Regions from separate parts of the Kitasatospora sp. NPDC088548 genome, predicted to be linked through region 2. Evidence: predicted binding sites of a transcription regulator. Region 2 holds the regulator's gene; the other holds the start of a gene.
The links. The regulator HrcA, encoded in region 2, represses chaperone genes, less so after heat shock. The targets are predictions, from matches to a motif close to TTNGCACTCNGNNNNNCNGAGTGCNAA.
Positions count from the first base shown of each region.

Region 1 (7,559 bases), on a different contig from region 2:
GGTCTGCTGGCGGCCGGGGTGGTGGCCGGACCGCCGTTGTCGCTGCTCGCCGTCACCCTCGGTGCGATCAGCAGCTTCTTCGGCGTGCTGCGGCTCTGCCACCGACTGCTGCCCGCGGTCGTCGCCGCGCTGGGGGCACCGGCCCGACGGCTCTGCGGCACGGCGGGGCGGCTCGCCACGCAGCAGTTGCGGCTCAACCCGGCCCGGACCGGGGCCACCGGGTCGGCGTTGCTGCTCGGTGTGACGGTGATGGTCAGCGCCGTCACCGCGCTGGAGATCACCTCCAACTCCCTGGTGCCGGCGTTCTCCGCCCGCCAGCCCGGTGTCTTCTCGGCCACCGCCACCGGTGGTACTCCGCTGCCCGCCGGGGCGGTCACCGCGCTCGGTGCGGAGCCCGGACTGATCGTCACACCCGTCCGCTCGGCCACCCTGGAGGTCGACGGCCGCAGTCTGCTCGTGGCCGGCGCCGACCCGGCCCGGCTCAACGCGACCGCCGACGGCGTCGACCGGGCCCGCGCGCTGGCCGACGGCGCCGCGCTGACCGGCTTCGGGGACGGTCCGGCGGGCACCGGTGCGGCCGGTGCGCACCAGGTCGCGGGGGCGGTGGGACAGCCCGGCACCACCCTGCGGGTCGAACCCGGGCGCAGCGCCCTGCCGTTCACGCTCCAGACCGGGGCCGCGCTGTTCGTGACCCCGGCGACCATGGAGCGGCTCGCCCCCGGTGCGGCCGTCACCACGGTGTGGATCAGCCCTGCCGAAGGCACCGACCGGCTCACCGCCCGCCGGGCGATGGACCGGGCGCTGGGCGGATATCCGCACGTCGACGTCGTCGACACGGCTGCCCAGGCCGAGACCATGCGTTCGCTGCTCGACCGGATGATGCTGATCACCATGGCGCTGCTCGGCTTCTCGGTCCTGATCGCCGGGCTCGGTGTCGCGGCCACCCTGATGCTCAGCATCAGCGAGCGTGCCCGGGAGATCGGCATGCTGCGGGCGATCGGGATGTCCCGGCAGCAGCTGCGCCGGATGCTGACCCTGGAGGCGGTGCTGCTCTCGACGGCGGGCGCGCTGGTCGGTACCGGCCTCGGGCTGGCCTACGGCTGGGCGGCCGCGCGGTCGGTCACCTCCACGCTGGGGACGACCGGTGGCCCGCCGGTCCTGCTGGTGCTGGCGGCGCTGGTGCTGACGGTGCTGACCGGGCTCGCCGCCGCCGTCCTGCCGGCCCGGCGGGTCGGCCGGATGACCGTCGTGGCCGCGATGCGGGCGGTCTGACGGCCGGCCGACGAGGACAGCCGAGCGCGTGGCCGCCGTCCGGAGCGGCCACGCGGCAGGCGCGTCAGCGGACCGCGCTGTCCGGGTGACCGGTGCCCTCGTCGAGGGCGTTGTCGTAGGCATTGCCGAGAGTGCTGCCGAGGGTGCCGTCGAGGGCCGGGCCACCCGGGGCGGGGCCGGCCGGGGAGACGAGGACGCGCTGGACCCGGGGCCTGGTCCGCCAGTTGACCCGTCGGACGTCCCGGGCCAGGGCGCCGGGGCGCCAGAGCTCGATGACGGTGGTGACCGTACCCAGCACGATTCCGGCGGCCAGCCAGCCACCGAGGACGTCGCTCGGCCAGTGCACCCCGAGGGCGGTCCTCGTCCAGCCGATCGTCAGCACGGTCACCGCGGCGACGGCGCAGGCGGCGATGCGCCCGCCGCGCCCGACCCGGGGCCAGAGCAGCCCGACCAGGACGGCGCAGGTGATCGCGGAGGCCATCGCGTGACCGGACGGGAAGGCCGGGCCGCCGGCGTGTGAGACGGGGTCGCTGAAGTGCGGCCGCTGACGGTCGAAGGAGAGCTTCAGCAGCCACTGGCCACCCCAGCCGACCAGGGTCTGCGCGACCACCCAGCCGGCCAGCACACGCGCGCCGATCAGCCAGAGCCAGAGGGCGGCGATGCCCAGCAGCGTACGCATGGTGATCGTGCCGCCGATGTCGGAGAGCGTCTGCACCGCGGCCGTTCCGGCGGTGTGCTCCCGGGCGTAGCGGTGCATCCGGTCGATCCAGCCGTGGTCGAGGGCGCTGAGCGGGTGCCAGCCGGTCTGCACCAGGGCCGCCAGGACGCCGAACAACGCGGCACAGCCGACCGCGAGTGCCGAATACCGGAGCAGGCGACGGTCACGCGGGGTGATGGTGGATGCGCTGTTGGTCAGGTGCATGGCTGACACCTTCCCAGTGCGCCGGGCCGATCGGGCAGCGGGGTGATAGCGATTTTGCATCTTTTGTGCGGAGAACTTGCGCACGCCGGGGTGTGTGCGCCGGTGAAAGCGAAGGCGCTCGCCGTCGGGTCCGGCGGCAATGTTGGCCGGACAGTGCGGGAACGTGGGCGGCGGCCCATGGGTTCACGATGTGGAGGAGTTGCGAAGCGGTGTGCCGCAACGGGGTGTCCGTTCCGAATCGGTCGCTCGATTGGCACCCGATGTGCCGGGGTGGTCACCCTCCGTCCAAAACCGGGGTGAAAATCGGCAGGATACTGCATCGCTGGAAGAATCTGAGCGACTTGGGAATGTTGTCCGGAATCTGTTCGTTGGATCGTTACGTGTGAGCCCTGCGGGGCCCGCATTTCTTGCCCTCTCGGGGCAGGCAGGCAGACCCCGGCAATACCAGCAAAGGGAGCAAGCATGGCCACCCGTGCCGTCGTTCGCGACAGGGCCGACCGGACTCGCGCGGCCCGCCCGACCAACCTTGAGGCCGACCGCGACCTGGTCGGTATGTACCTCGACGAGATCGCCAGGACGCCCCTGCTCGATGCCGCCGAGGAGGTCGAGCTCTCGCTGCGGATCGAGGCCGGTGTGTACGCCCAGCACCTGCTGGAAGCGGGCGAACTGCCGAAAGGCGTGAAGCGCAAGGAGCTGGAGGCGATAGCCGAGGACGCCGAGCGCGCCAAGGACGTCTTCATCCGGTCCAATCTCCGTCTCGTGGTCGCTGTGGCGCGCCGTTACCCGCGCAGTGGCCTTCCCCTGCTGGACCTCATCCAGGAGGGCAACGCGGGCCTGGTGCGGGCGGTGGAGAAGTTCGACTACGCCAAGGGGTTCAAGTTCTCCACCTATGCCACCTGGTGGATCCGGCAGGCGATCACCCGGTCGATCGCCGACCAGTCGCGCACCATCCGGCTGCCCGTCCACCTGGTCGAGGAGCTGGGCCGGATCCGGCGGGTGCAGCGGGAGAAGTCCAAGGAGCTGGGCCGCGAGGCCGAGCCGGCCGAGATCGCGGCCGAGCTGGACACCACCGAGGCGCGGATCAAGGACGTGCTGGACTGGGCCCGGGACCCGGTCAGCCTCAATATGTCGGTCGACGACGAGGGTGAGACCCAGTTCGGCGACCTCGTCGAGGACACCGGAGCGACCTCCCCCGAGGACGCCGTGATGGTCATGCTCCGCCGTGAGGAGCTGGACGGTCTGATCGGGCGGCTGGACGACCGTACGGCATCGATCATCCGGTCGCGGTACGGGATGGAGGACGGCCGCGAGCGCACCCTGACCGAGGTGGGCAAGCAGCACGGGCTGACCCGTGAGCGGATCCGCCAGATCGAGAAGCACGCGCTGGCCGAGCTGAAGCGGATCGCCGACCACTCGGGCTTCGAGGCTGCCTGAGCTGCCTGATCTCCCAGCCCGAGGGGAGCGGCCGGCAGGCCGCGTGCGGGTGTGCTGTGCGTGCCGTGACCGTCGTGGCGGGCCGTGCTGCGGAGCGCTCCGCACCAAGGCCCGTTCTCTGCCGACGGCGGCGGCCCGGCGAGCTTCTAGGCTGTAGGGGCAGGTGGGGGACGGGTAGAAGCGGCAGGGGATCGGGACGACAGTGAACAACGGAGGCGGGTCGGTGAGCGAGCAGGATTCGGTACGGGGTGCCGAGAGCGCCGAGAGCGCCAAGCGTGGGAACGAGGACAAGAAGGCGCCGAAGGCCCGGCTGGTCTTCCGGGACCCGCTGGACCAGCAGTCCCGGGACGACACCGACGCCGGCTGGGGCGACCGCCCGGGAGCAGGCTCCGGGGGCGGTGGCGGACGGGGGCTGGACTGGTACCTGAGCCAGCGCCCGCCGCACCACGGGGACTGAAGGGGCCGACGGGTCCGCCGTCGGCGGGGGCGGTCAGCGCTCCCGCGTGACCAGCGCGTCGCGGATCTCGGTGAGCAGGACGACCTCCTTGGCCTCGGCTTCGATCTGCGTCTCGGCGAGGCTCTTGCGCTTGGCGGCGAACCTGGTCATGGGCAGGATCAGGCAGAAGTAGACGACGGCCGCGGTGATCAGGAACTGCAGGGCCGCGCTGAGCACGGAGCCCCACAGGATGAAGACGCCGGAGGTGACCTCGCCGGTCGCGCTGACCGCACAGGGACCCTTGAGGCAGGAACTGTAGGACGCCAGATCCTTGGCTCCGAAAACACCGACGATCGGATTGATTACGCCCTTGACGAAGGCGTTGACGATGTTGGTGAAAGCCGCACCGATGACAACGGCGACGGCGAGGTCGACGACATTTCCACGCAGCAGGAATTCCTTGAAGCCTTTCATGTCGCGTGAACGACGAAGTCGTTGTCCGGTTACGGGTGATCTTCCTCCTTTCCCAATTGGCAACCTGTTTGGTGCAGGGCCGCGGCTCCCGGTGGCCAGAGCGCCGCTCGCGCCGGTCCACTGGCGAGCGCGGTGACCACGGCGAGCAGGACCAGAACCGGCACCCCGCCCCGCCGCCGTACGGGGTGCCACAGCCGGTGCCACCCGCCGACGCCGCGCCGGATCGGCGGAAACCGGGGCACCTCCCGCTGCGGCGGGACGGCCGGCGCGGGCGGCGGAGCGGTGTACCTCCGGGCCGGAGCCGACTGCGGGGCGCGGGGCAGCGGGGACGAGAGCGGGAGAGTGAGGGGGAGGGGGAGCGTGAAGCTCGGGGTCGTCATCGGGCACCACCGGTGGTCGCAGGGCGCCGGCCCCAACCGGGCCGGTCTCTTGTGACCCACACTCTGCGCCGCGCCCACGGCGGACGGAACCCCTCTTTCGGATCCTGTGGAAAACCCGGGGTTGTGGATAACTTCGTACACCCACACGGGTGAGGCTGCCCGTTTCCGGGAATGCGACGGGAATGCGAAAGGCCCGCCGACTCCGCCAAAAAGCGGGTCAACGGACCTTTCGAATGCCTGGATCGGCCGGGGTGCCAGAGGTTCGGCGGTACCCGGCCTGAGCCGCTCCGGCCTCAGCCGGCCGACTTCGCAGCGGGAGCCGGGCTCGCCGCGGGGGCCGAGCCGTTCGAAGCGGCGGTCGACGGGGACGACGCGCCGGACGACACCGAGGACGAGCCCCCCGCCGGGGACGACGAAGCGGCGCCCACCGAGCTGCTGGAGGACGAACGGCTGTCGGTCCGGTAGAAGCCCGAGCCCTTGAAGACCACGCCCACGGCCGAGAAGACCTTGCGGAGCCGCCCCTGGCAGTCGGGGCACGTGGTCAGTGCCTCGTCGGTGAACTTCTGCACCGCCTCCAGGCCGTTGCCGCACTCGGTGCACTGGTACTGGTACGTGGGCACTTGTCTTCCTCCTGGCACTCTCGCCTGATGAGTGCTAACGATGGTCAATGATGCGGCATTCCGCTGGATCAGTCCAGCGACTCCGGTGTGAGATGAGCCGGGGCGCGACCGCGGACCACCGCCCGGACCGGTCGGCTCAGCCCTTGACCGCGCCCACCAGCTGCGCCGTCGCGGTCCGCCCGGACGCCTCCACGCCCGGCGAGTCCACCGAACCGACCGCGCCCGCCGAGTCCGGCGTGCCCGCCGAGTTCGCCGAACCGGCCACGCCCGGCGCGACCAGCAGGTGCCGCAACGCGATCAGCGTCACCAGGCCCAGCCCGGCACCGGCCACCGTCACCAGGAACCCGGCCGACGGGCCCCACCCGTCGATCAGCTGCCCGGCCACCGTGGACCCGGTCGCCAGACCGAGGCCGATGGCACCGGTCAGCCAGGTGAAGGCCTCGGTCTTGGCGCCGTCCGCGACCAGCGTTTCGACCAGGGTGTACCCGGTGATCAGCGTCGGGGCGATGGCGAGGCCGCAGACCAGCCCGGCGGCCGTCAGCGCGACCAGGTCGGGCATCGCCCAGAGCGTCGAGCAGCCGAGCACCAGCAGCGCGTAACTGGCGAGCAGCCGGTGCCTCGCGGCCCTGCGCCAGGCGACCAGACCGTACAGCACACCGGCCAGCATCGAACCGCCGGCGAAGACCCCGTACACGATGCCACCGGCCCCGTGCCGCCCCACCGAGTCGGCGAAGGCGGTCACCGAGACCTGCATGGCGCCGAAGACGGAGCCGACCCCCAGGAACACGCCGGCCAGCAGCCGGACGCCCGGGGAGGCGAGCGCGGAGGCACGACGGACGCCGGGCTGGTGCGGGTGCCGGGCCGGGGCGGTGCGGCGCTGGGCGGCGAAGGCCAGCCCGCCGGCCACGGTCAGCGCGGCCTCGCCGATCAGCCCGGCGGACGGGCTGACCGAGGTGGCGATGGCGCCGGCCAGCACCGGACCGATCACGAAGGTGAACTCGTCCGTCACCGACTCGAAGGCGAAGGCGGTGTTCAGCTTGGCGGCGGGCGCGCCGTCCGCGGAGAGCTTGGCGACCCAGCGGGCCCGGACCATCGCGCCGACCTGCGGCACGCTGGCGCCGGCCGGGGCGGCGGCGAGGAACAGGCTCCAGACCGGGGCGTGGCCGAGCGCCAGCGCGATCAGCGCGCCGACCGAGAGCGCGTGCACCAGCACGGTCGGGACCAGTACGGCCGCCTGGCCGTAGCGGTCGGCCAGCCGGCCGGTCTGCGGGCCGATGAGGGCCTGGGCGACGGCCGAGACCGCCGCGACGCTGCCGGCCGTGCCGTACGAGCCGTGGGTGTCGAGGACCAGCAGCACGATGCCCAGGCTGAGCATCGCGTAGGGGAGCCGCGCGGCGAACGCGGGCGCCAGGAACGTCCAGACGCCGGGCGTGCGCAGCAGCGCGCCGTACCCGATCCGGGCGGGCGCGCCGGCACCGGTGTCCGGGGCGGTACGGGCGTCCGCGGTGTCCAGGGCGGCGCGGGTGTCCGCGGTGTTGTCGACCGTTCGGCGGGCCGTCACGGTCGGTCCTTCCTGCTGCCTGGTAGCGCGGAAGGGACATGGGACGGCCCCGACGGCGCCGAGAGTCGTCCTCTCGCGCGTCGACCGGGGTAGTTACCGGGCCGGGCCGGCGCGGTGCGCCGAGGGCCGGGCCGCGGCCGCCGAGCGGTCGCGCCAACTCTGCATCAGGCAGATGCTGGGTGTGTATCAACCATCATACGTATACGCGCGTAGATAGCGCGCTGACCCCCACTTTACAGGGCAGATCCAATACTGTCCCGCCGGATGAAGGCGCCGGGCCGGTGAACAGCGGTGAACGCGGGGAGAAGCCCCCGCGCCGACCGCCCGGGACCGCCCGGCCGGCCACCCGCCCGTTCAGTCACCCCGCCCGTTCAGCCACCCCGCGAGCTTGCCGCCCTTGTCCACGGCCCGCAGCCGCCGCTCCGCCGCCTCGCCGACCTCGTCCGTGGTGACCACCAGC
Region 1 is NZ_JBIVMI010000024.1:94,323-101,881, reverse strand. Features, by position in the region: gene ACIP82_RS27265 (ABC transporter permease) at 1-1,272, shown strand, start outside; gene ACIP82_RS27260 (phosphatase PAP2 family protein) at 1,337-2,194, opposite strand; gene ACIP82_RS27255 (sigma-70 family RNA polymerase sigma factor) at 2,657-3,628, shown strand; gene ACIP82_RS27250 (hypothetical protein) at 3,852-4,085, shown strand; gene mscL (large conductance mechanosensitive channel protein MscL) at 4,119-4,538, opposite strand; gene ACIP82_RS27240 (FmdB family zinc ribbon protein) at 5,212-5,538, opposite strand; gene ACIP82_RS27235 (MFS transporter) at 5,675-7,051, opposite strand; gene ACIP82_RS27230 (potassium/proton antiporter) at 7,454-7,559, opposite strand, start outside.
Region 1: the regulator HrcA is predicted to act here: its motif matches at 5,550-5,576, upstream of ACIP82_RS27240 (FmdB family zinc ribbon protein).

Region 2 (7,559 bases):
AAGGTGCCGCGCTTCGCTCCGATAAACCGGACCAAGAAGGCTCTCTCTGCCACGCCTCAGCCTTCCAGGCCTGGCGCACCCCAGAGGGGGAACCACCGGCTCAGGTCTGGTTCGATGCGAAGATCGTTCTTGAGCATGTTGGAGATCTCGATCTCCAGAGGGTTGTTCCGCTTCTCTTGCCCGCCAGGGCGTATACACAGCGGGTAGAACGTGCCGCGCTTGTACAGGTAGACCAGCGCCAGCGACTGCCCCCGCTCGTCGCGGAAGGCCACCAGCGAGCAGAGCAGCTGCGGTCCGAAGCCGTTCGCCTCCAGCTCGCTGTTGACCGCGTGCAGGTCGTTGACCAGCTCCGGCAGCTCCTCCGGGGTGTGCCGGGCGAGCAGCCAGGAGTAGCCGTACCCGTCCTTGGAGGCCTCCACCGGGACGCCGCCGCGCTCGGTGTCGGCGTCCAGCAGCGCCCGCACCTGCCGTTCGACCTCGCCGAACGCCCCGCCCTCGACGGCCGCGAAGCAGACCGAGCCGAGACCGGTCGGCCGGAAGCCGGTCGCCGCCTCCAGGGTCAGTGCCGCCGAGGGGACCCCGAACAGCTGGTCGAGGTCGGGCTTGACGGGCTTGGTGCGCCCGAACAGGGCGTCCAGGAATCCCACGGCGGTCCTTTCCCGAGGTGGTTCAGCGGCCCAGCTGGGCCGAGATCTTCGCCAGCTGCTCCAGCCGCTGCTCCAGCGACGGGTGGGTGGAGAACAGCTGCGAGGCGGTCTCCCGGGCGCTCAGCGCCGGGGCGAAGTAGAAGGCGTTGTACGGCTGTGCCTGGCGCAGGTCCTTGGACGGGATCGCGGCGATCTGGCCGGTCACCTTGGTCAGCGCCGACGCGAGCGCGCTGGGCCGGCCGGTGAGCTGGGCGGCGGCGCGGTCGGCGGCCAGCTCCCGGTAGCGGGAGAGCAGCCGGGTGAGCAGGAAGCTGATCGCGTACACCACGATCGACACCAGCGGGATGATCAGCGCGGCGATGGCGGCGTTGGAGTCGTTGTTGTTGCGGCCCCCGCCCATGAATCCGCCGTACATCGCGATCCGGGTCATCGCCCCGGCCAGCACCCCGAGGAACCCGGCGATGGTCATCACCGCCACGTCCCGGTGCGCCACGTGCGAGAGCTCGTGCGCCAGCACGCCCTCCAGCTCCTCCGGCTCCAGCCGCCGCAGCAGCCCGGTGGTCACGCAGACCACGGCGTTCTGCGGGTTGCGGCCGGTGGCGAACGCGTTCGGCATGTCGTTGTCGGCGACCGCCACCCGCGGCTTGGGCATGTCGGCCAGCGCGCAGAGCCGGTCGATGGTGCCGTGCAGCTGCGGATACTGTTCCGGGCTCACCCGGTGGGCGCCCATCGCCCGTTCGGTGATCTTGTCGCTGAACCAGAACTGGGCCACGAAGAGACCGCCCGAGATCAGCACGATCAGTGGCCAGGCCCCGCGCAGCAGCACGATCAGCAGGCCGGTGAATCCGACGTACAGCAGCCCGATCACGAACATCGTCGCGACCATGCGGCCGGTCAGGCCGCGGTCGGGTGCGAAGCGCGTGTGCTGGCCCGAGCTCGACATCGCTGCTCCTCCGTTAGCCGTTCGCTTTCGATGCTGCCACCCGGACGGGCCCTCGGCATCACCCGCGCGCCGGATATTGCGCGCAGGATCACTCGGGCCGGGCCGTTCCTGCCGTCGGACCCGGGCCTTACACTGGCAGGTACGGTTCTGGCACTCGGCTGTTCAGAGTGCCAAAGCCGGGGCCTCCCAGAACGGCCCGCAACATGCCAGAACGGACACATGTCACTACGGACAACGTGCGAAGACGGAGGTGCGTGCCCCATGGCCGGTGAGGTCCGTCAGCTGGACGACCGCAAGCTCGCGGTGCTTCGCGCCATCGTCCAGGACTACGTGGGAACCGAGGAGCCGGTCGGCTCCAAGGCCCTGGTGGAGCGGCACAGCCTCGGCGTGTCCCCGGCCACCGTCCGCAACGACATGGCCGCGCTGGAGGAGGACGGCTACATCCACCAGCCGCACACCAGCGCCGGGCGGATCCCCACCGACAAGGGCTACCGGCTCTTCGTCGACCGGCTCGCCGAGGTCAAGCCGATGAGCGCGCCCGAGCGGCGGGCGATCCGGCACTTCCTGGACGGTGCGGTCGACCTGGACGACGTGGTCGCCCGGACGGTCCGGCTGCTCGCCCAGCTCACCCGGCAGGTCGCGGTGGTCCAGTACCCCTCGCTCTCCCGGTCGACCGTCCGGCACATCGAGCTGGTCGCGCTGGCCCCGGTCAAGGTGATGCTGGTCCTGATCACCAACACCGGCCGGGTCGAGCAGCGGATGATGGACTGCCCGGGCCCGGTCGGCGAGACCCTCCTCGCGGATCTGCGGGCGCGGATCAACGCGCACGCGGTCGGGCAGCGGCTGCCCGAGGTGCCGGGGCTGCTGGAGGAGTTGCCGGCCGGTTTCGAGGCGGCCGACCGGCCGGCCGTCGTCACCGTCCTGGCGACGCTCTTCGAGGCGCTCGCCGAACAGAACGAGGAACGGATCATGCTGGCCGGCACGGCCAACCTGACCCGTTTCGGCCACGACTTCCCGCTCACCATCCAGCCGGTGCTGGAAGCGCTGGAGGAGCAGGTCGTCCTGCTCCGCCTCCTGGGTGAGACCGGCGACGCGGGGATGACGGTCCGGATCGGCCGGGAGAACGCCTACGAGGGGCTCAATTCCACCTCGGTCGTCTCCGTCGGTTACGGTTCGGGCGACGAGAGCGTGGCCAAACTGGGTGTGATCGGTCCGACCCGGATGGACTATCCGGGCACAATGGGGGCGGTGCGAGCGGTGGCACGGTACGTGGGCCAGATCCTGGCCGAGTCGTAGGAACAGCCACCATCAGACCGATGGTGGTACCCAGTCGCAAGCACTACTACAGGCGGAACAAGCGGAGCATTTGGTGGCCACGGACTACTACGCGGTACTCGGCGTCCGACGGGATGCGGGGCAGGACGAGATCAAGAAGGCGTTCCGGCGCCTGGCGCGCGAACTGCACCCGGACGTCAACCCGGACCCGAAGACGCAGGAGCGGTTCAAGGAGATCAACGCCGCCTACGAGGTGCTCTCCGACCCGCAGAAGCGTCAGGTCTACGACCTCGGCGGGGACCCTCTCTCGCCCAACGGCGGCGGAGGCGCGGGCGGCTTCGGCGCGGGCGCGGCCGGTTTCGGCTTCTCCGACATCATGGACGCCTTCTTCGGCGCCGCGGCCGGCCAGCGCGGCCCGCGCTCGCGGACCAGGCGCGGCCAGGACGCCATGATCCGGCTGGAGATCACCCTGGAGGAGGCCGCCTTCGGCACCACCAAGGAACTCCAGGTCGACACGGCCGTCACCTGCACCACCTGCAGCGGGGAGGGCGCCGCGCCCGGCACCTCCGCGCAGACCTGTGACATGTGCCGCGGCAAGGGCGAGGTCTCCCAGGTCACCCGGTCCTTCCTGGGCCAGGTCATGACCTCCCGCCCCTGCCCGCAGTGCCAGGGCTTCGGCACCGTCGTGCCGACCCCGTGCCCGGAGTGCGCGGGCGACGGCCGGGTCCGCGCCCGGCGCACCCTGACGGTCAAGATCCCGGCCGGTGTCGACAACGGCACCCGCATCCAGCTGGCCGGCGAGGGCGAGGTCGGCCCCGGTGGCGGCCCCGCCGGCGACCTGTACGTCGAGATCGCCGAGACCACCCACACGGTGTTCCAGCGACGCGGGGACGACCTGCACTGCACGGTCACCATCCCGATGACGGCCGCCGCGCTCGGCACCCAGGTGCCGCTGCAGACGCTGGACGGCCTGGAGGAGCTCGACATCCGGCCCGGCACCCAGTCCGGCCAGTCGATCCCGCTGCACGGCCGGGGCATCACCCACCTGCGCGGTGGCGGCCGGGGCGACCTGATAGTGCATGTCGAGGTGCAGACGCCCACCAAGCTCGACGCCGAGCAGGAGGACCTGCTCCGCCGCCTCGCCGTGCTGCGCGGCGAGGAGCGGCCGTCCGGCCAGTTCGCGCCCGGCCAGCAGGGGCTGTTCTCCCGGCTGAAGGACGCGTTCAACGGGCGCTGAGGCGCCCGCAGGAGTGTGCAAGCACCACGAGGGGCGGGGGGGGGGGGGGGGGGGGGGGGGGGGCCGCGCGCCCCGCCCCCCCCCCCCCCCCCCCCCCCCCCGCCCCGTTCGCGGCCGCCGGCCCGCGCGGGGTCTCCCGCGCCGGCCGTCCGCCGGCCCCGTACCAGTCCCGGAGGGAAAGCCCCATGACCGCGCCCGTGTTCGTCGTCGAGACCGAGCGGATCGCCGCCGCCGTGCCCGGTGCGGTGGTCCGGCTGGACGGTCCCGAGGGGCGGCACGCCGCCGCCGTGAAGCGGCTGGAGCCGGGGGAGGCGGTGACGCTCGCGGACGGGCTGGGGCTCGGCGTGGACGGCACCGTCGCGGCGGTGCACGGCAAGGACGCCATCGAGGTGACCGTGGCCGCCGTCCGCCGGGAGCCCGAGCCGGCGCCGCGGATCGTCGTCGTCCAGGCGCTGCCCAAGGGCGACCGCGGCGAGCTGGCGGTGGAGACCATGACCGAGGTCGGTGTCGACGTGGTGATCCCGTGGGCCGCCTCCCGCTGCATCACCCAGTGGAAGGGCGACCGCGGCGCCAAGGCGCTCGCCAAGTGGCGGGCCACCGCCCGGGAGGCCGGCAAGCAGTCCCGCCGGCTGCGCTTCCCCGAGGTCCGCGACCCGATGACCACCCGGCAGCTGGCCCCCGTCCTGGCCGGCGCCGCGCTCGCCGCCGTGCTGCACGAGGAGGGCACCCAGCCGCTGGCCGCGGCCGCGCTGCCCGCCGCCGGGGACATCGTGCTGGTGGTCGGCCCCGAGGGCGGCGTCTCGCCGGAGGAGCTGGCCGCCTTCGCCGAGGCCGGGGCCGCGCCCTACCGGCTCGGCCCGTCGGTGCTGCGCACCTCCACCGCCGGGGTCGCCGCCGGGGCCCTGCTGCTCGGCCGCAGCGGCCGCTGGGGCTGACCGGCGGGATCCGCCGGGCGGGTCGCGGAGGGTCGTGGCGGACCCGGTGGGTCGCGGCGGGTCGTGGTCCGTAAAAACCGGGGCGCGATGCCAGGGTCGGTGCCTAGGCTGACCGCGTGAGCGAACCTCGGAGCACCCCAGCGGGCGCGTACCTGCGCCACCCTCATCTGCACGGTGACCTGATCACCTTCGTCGCCGAGAACGACGTCTGGCTGGCCCCGCTGGACGGCGGCCGGGCCTGGCGGCTGACGGCCGATCACGTTCCGGTCCGCCGGCCGCGGTTCTCCCCGGACGGGCGGCACATCGCCTTCACCTCCACCCGGGACGGCGCGCCCGAGGTGCACGTCGCGCCGGTGGACGGCGGCCCGTCGCGCCGGCTGACGTACTGGGGCAGCGGCCAGACCCAGGTCCAGGGCTGGACGGCCGACGGCCGCCCGGTCGCCACCACCACCGCCGGGCAGGCCACCCTGCGCCGCACCTGGGCGCACGCGGTGCCGCTGGACGGCGGCGAGCCGGTCCGGCTGCCGTACGGGCCGATCGGCGGCCTGGCCCAGGAGCCGGGTGGGGAGCGGACGCTGCTGGTCTCGGCGTTCGGAGCGGAGCCCGCCTGGTGGAAGCGGTACCGGGGCGGCCGGGTCGGCAAGCTCTGGATCGGCCGGGACGAGTTCGCCCGGGTGCACGAGGCCCTGGACGGGCACATCGAGTCCCCGCTCTGGGTCGGCGGGCCGGACGGCTCCCGGATCGCCTTCCTCTCCGACCACGAGGGCGTCGGAGCGCTGTACTCCAGCCTTCCGGACGGCGGCGACCTGCGCCGCCACACCACCTCCCCGGACGGCTTCTACGCGCGCGGCGCCGCCACCGACGGCAGCCGGGTGGTCTGGCACAGCGCGGGCGACCTCTGGCTGCTGGACGACCTCGAAGGCGCCGAGCCGCGCCGCCTGGACATCCGGCTGGCCGGGCCGCGGGCCGGCCGCCGCCCCCGCCCGGTGGCGGCCGCGCACTGGCTGGAGAGCGCCGCCCCGGACCGCACCGGCCGGGCCGGCGCCGTGGTGGTGCGCGGCAGCGTGCACTGGCTGACCCACCGCGAGGGCCCGGCCCGGGTGCTGGCCGAGACGCCCGGGGTCCGCGGCCGGCTGGCCCGGGTGGTGCCGGGCGAGGACGGCGGGCAGGGCGTGCTCTGGGTGACGGACGCCGAGGGCGAGGACGCCCTCGAGTACGCCCCGGCGGTACTGGGCACCGAGCGCCGCAGGCTGGCCGCCGGGCGGCTGGGCCGGGTGCTCGGGCTGGAGGTCTCGCCGGACGGCAAGCAGGCGGCGGTCGCCGCGCACGACGGCCGGGTGCTGCTGGTCACGCTCGCCGACGGCACCGTGCACGAGCTGGCCCACAGCCGGGACGGCGAGGTCAGCGGGCTGGTGTTCAGCCCGGACTCGGCCTGGCTGGCCTGGTCCCGGCCGGTCCCCGGCCTGGGGTCGTGGTCGCTGCGGCAGATCGCGCTGGCCAACCTGGCCACCCGGACGGTCGGCGAGGTCACCCAGCAGCGGTTCGTCGACACCTCGCCGGCCTTCACCGCCGACGGGAAGCACCTGGCGTTCCTCTCGGTGCGCAGCTTCGACCCGGTCTACGACTCGCACGCCTTCGACCTGTCCTTCCCGAACGGCTGCCGCCCGTACCTGGTCACGCTGGCCGCCGACACACCGTCGCCGTTCGGGCCGCAGCGGGCCGGCCGCCCGGTCGGAGGCGAGGAGGAGGAGCCCAAGGGAAAGAAGGCGGACGGCGAGGAGGGCGCCGCCGACGCACCGCCCGCCACCCGGGTCGACCTGGACGGCATCGCCGACCGGATCGTGCCCTTCCCGGTCGAGGGCGGCCGGTTCGGCGACCTGAAGGCCGCCAAGGACGGCGTGCTCTGGACCAGGGTCCCGCTGATCGGTGAACTCGGCGACGAGGCGGCTTCGCTGGAGGACGAGCGGCCGCGCCCCACGCTGGAGCGGTTCGACTTCCGCAAGCGCCGCGCCGAGCAGCTGGTGGACGGCCTCGACTCCTTCGAGGTCAGCGGCGACGGCACCCGGCTGGCCGTCCTGGACGAGGGCGAGCTGCGGATCCTGCCCGCCGACCACAAGGCGTCCGGCGAGGACGACGAGATCGGCGTCGACCTCGCCCGGCTGCGGGTGACCGTCGATCCGGCGGCCGAGTGGCGGCAGATGTACGAGGAGAACGGCCGCCTGATGCGGGACAACTTCTGGCGTCCGGACCTCGGCGGGGTCGACTGGGCCGGCGTGCTGGAGCGCTACCGGCCGCTGCTGGACCGGCTCGGTTCGCACGACGACCTGGTGGACCTGCTCTGGGAGGTGCACGGCGAACTGGGCACCTCGCACGCCTACGTCCTGCCGCGCGGCATCCACGCCGAAGCCGCCCGCTGGCAGGGGCAGCTGGGCGCCGACCTGGTCAAGGACGGGGACGTCTGGCGGATCGCCCGCATCCTGCCCGGCGAGTCCTCCGACCCGCGGGCCCGCTCGCCGCTGGCC
Region 2 is NZ_JBIVMI010000004.1:116,721-124,279, forward strand. Features, by position in the region: partial or broken gene ACIP82_RS08035 (hypothetical protein) at 1-14, opposite strand, end outside; gene ACIP82_RS08040 (hypothetical protein) at 57-647, opposite strand; gene htpX (zinc metalloprotease HtpX) at 670-1,590, opposite strand; gene hrcA (heat-inducible transcriptional repressor HrcA) at 1,852-2,886, shown strand; gene dnaJ (molecular chaperone DnaJ) at 2,960-4,102, shown strand; gene ACIP82_RS08060 (16S rRNA (uracil(1498)-N(3))-methyltransferase) at 4,288-5,037, shown strand; gene ACIP82_RS08065 (PDZ domain-containing protein) at 5,154-7,559, shown strand, end outside.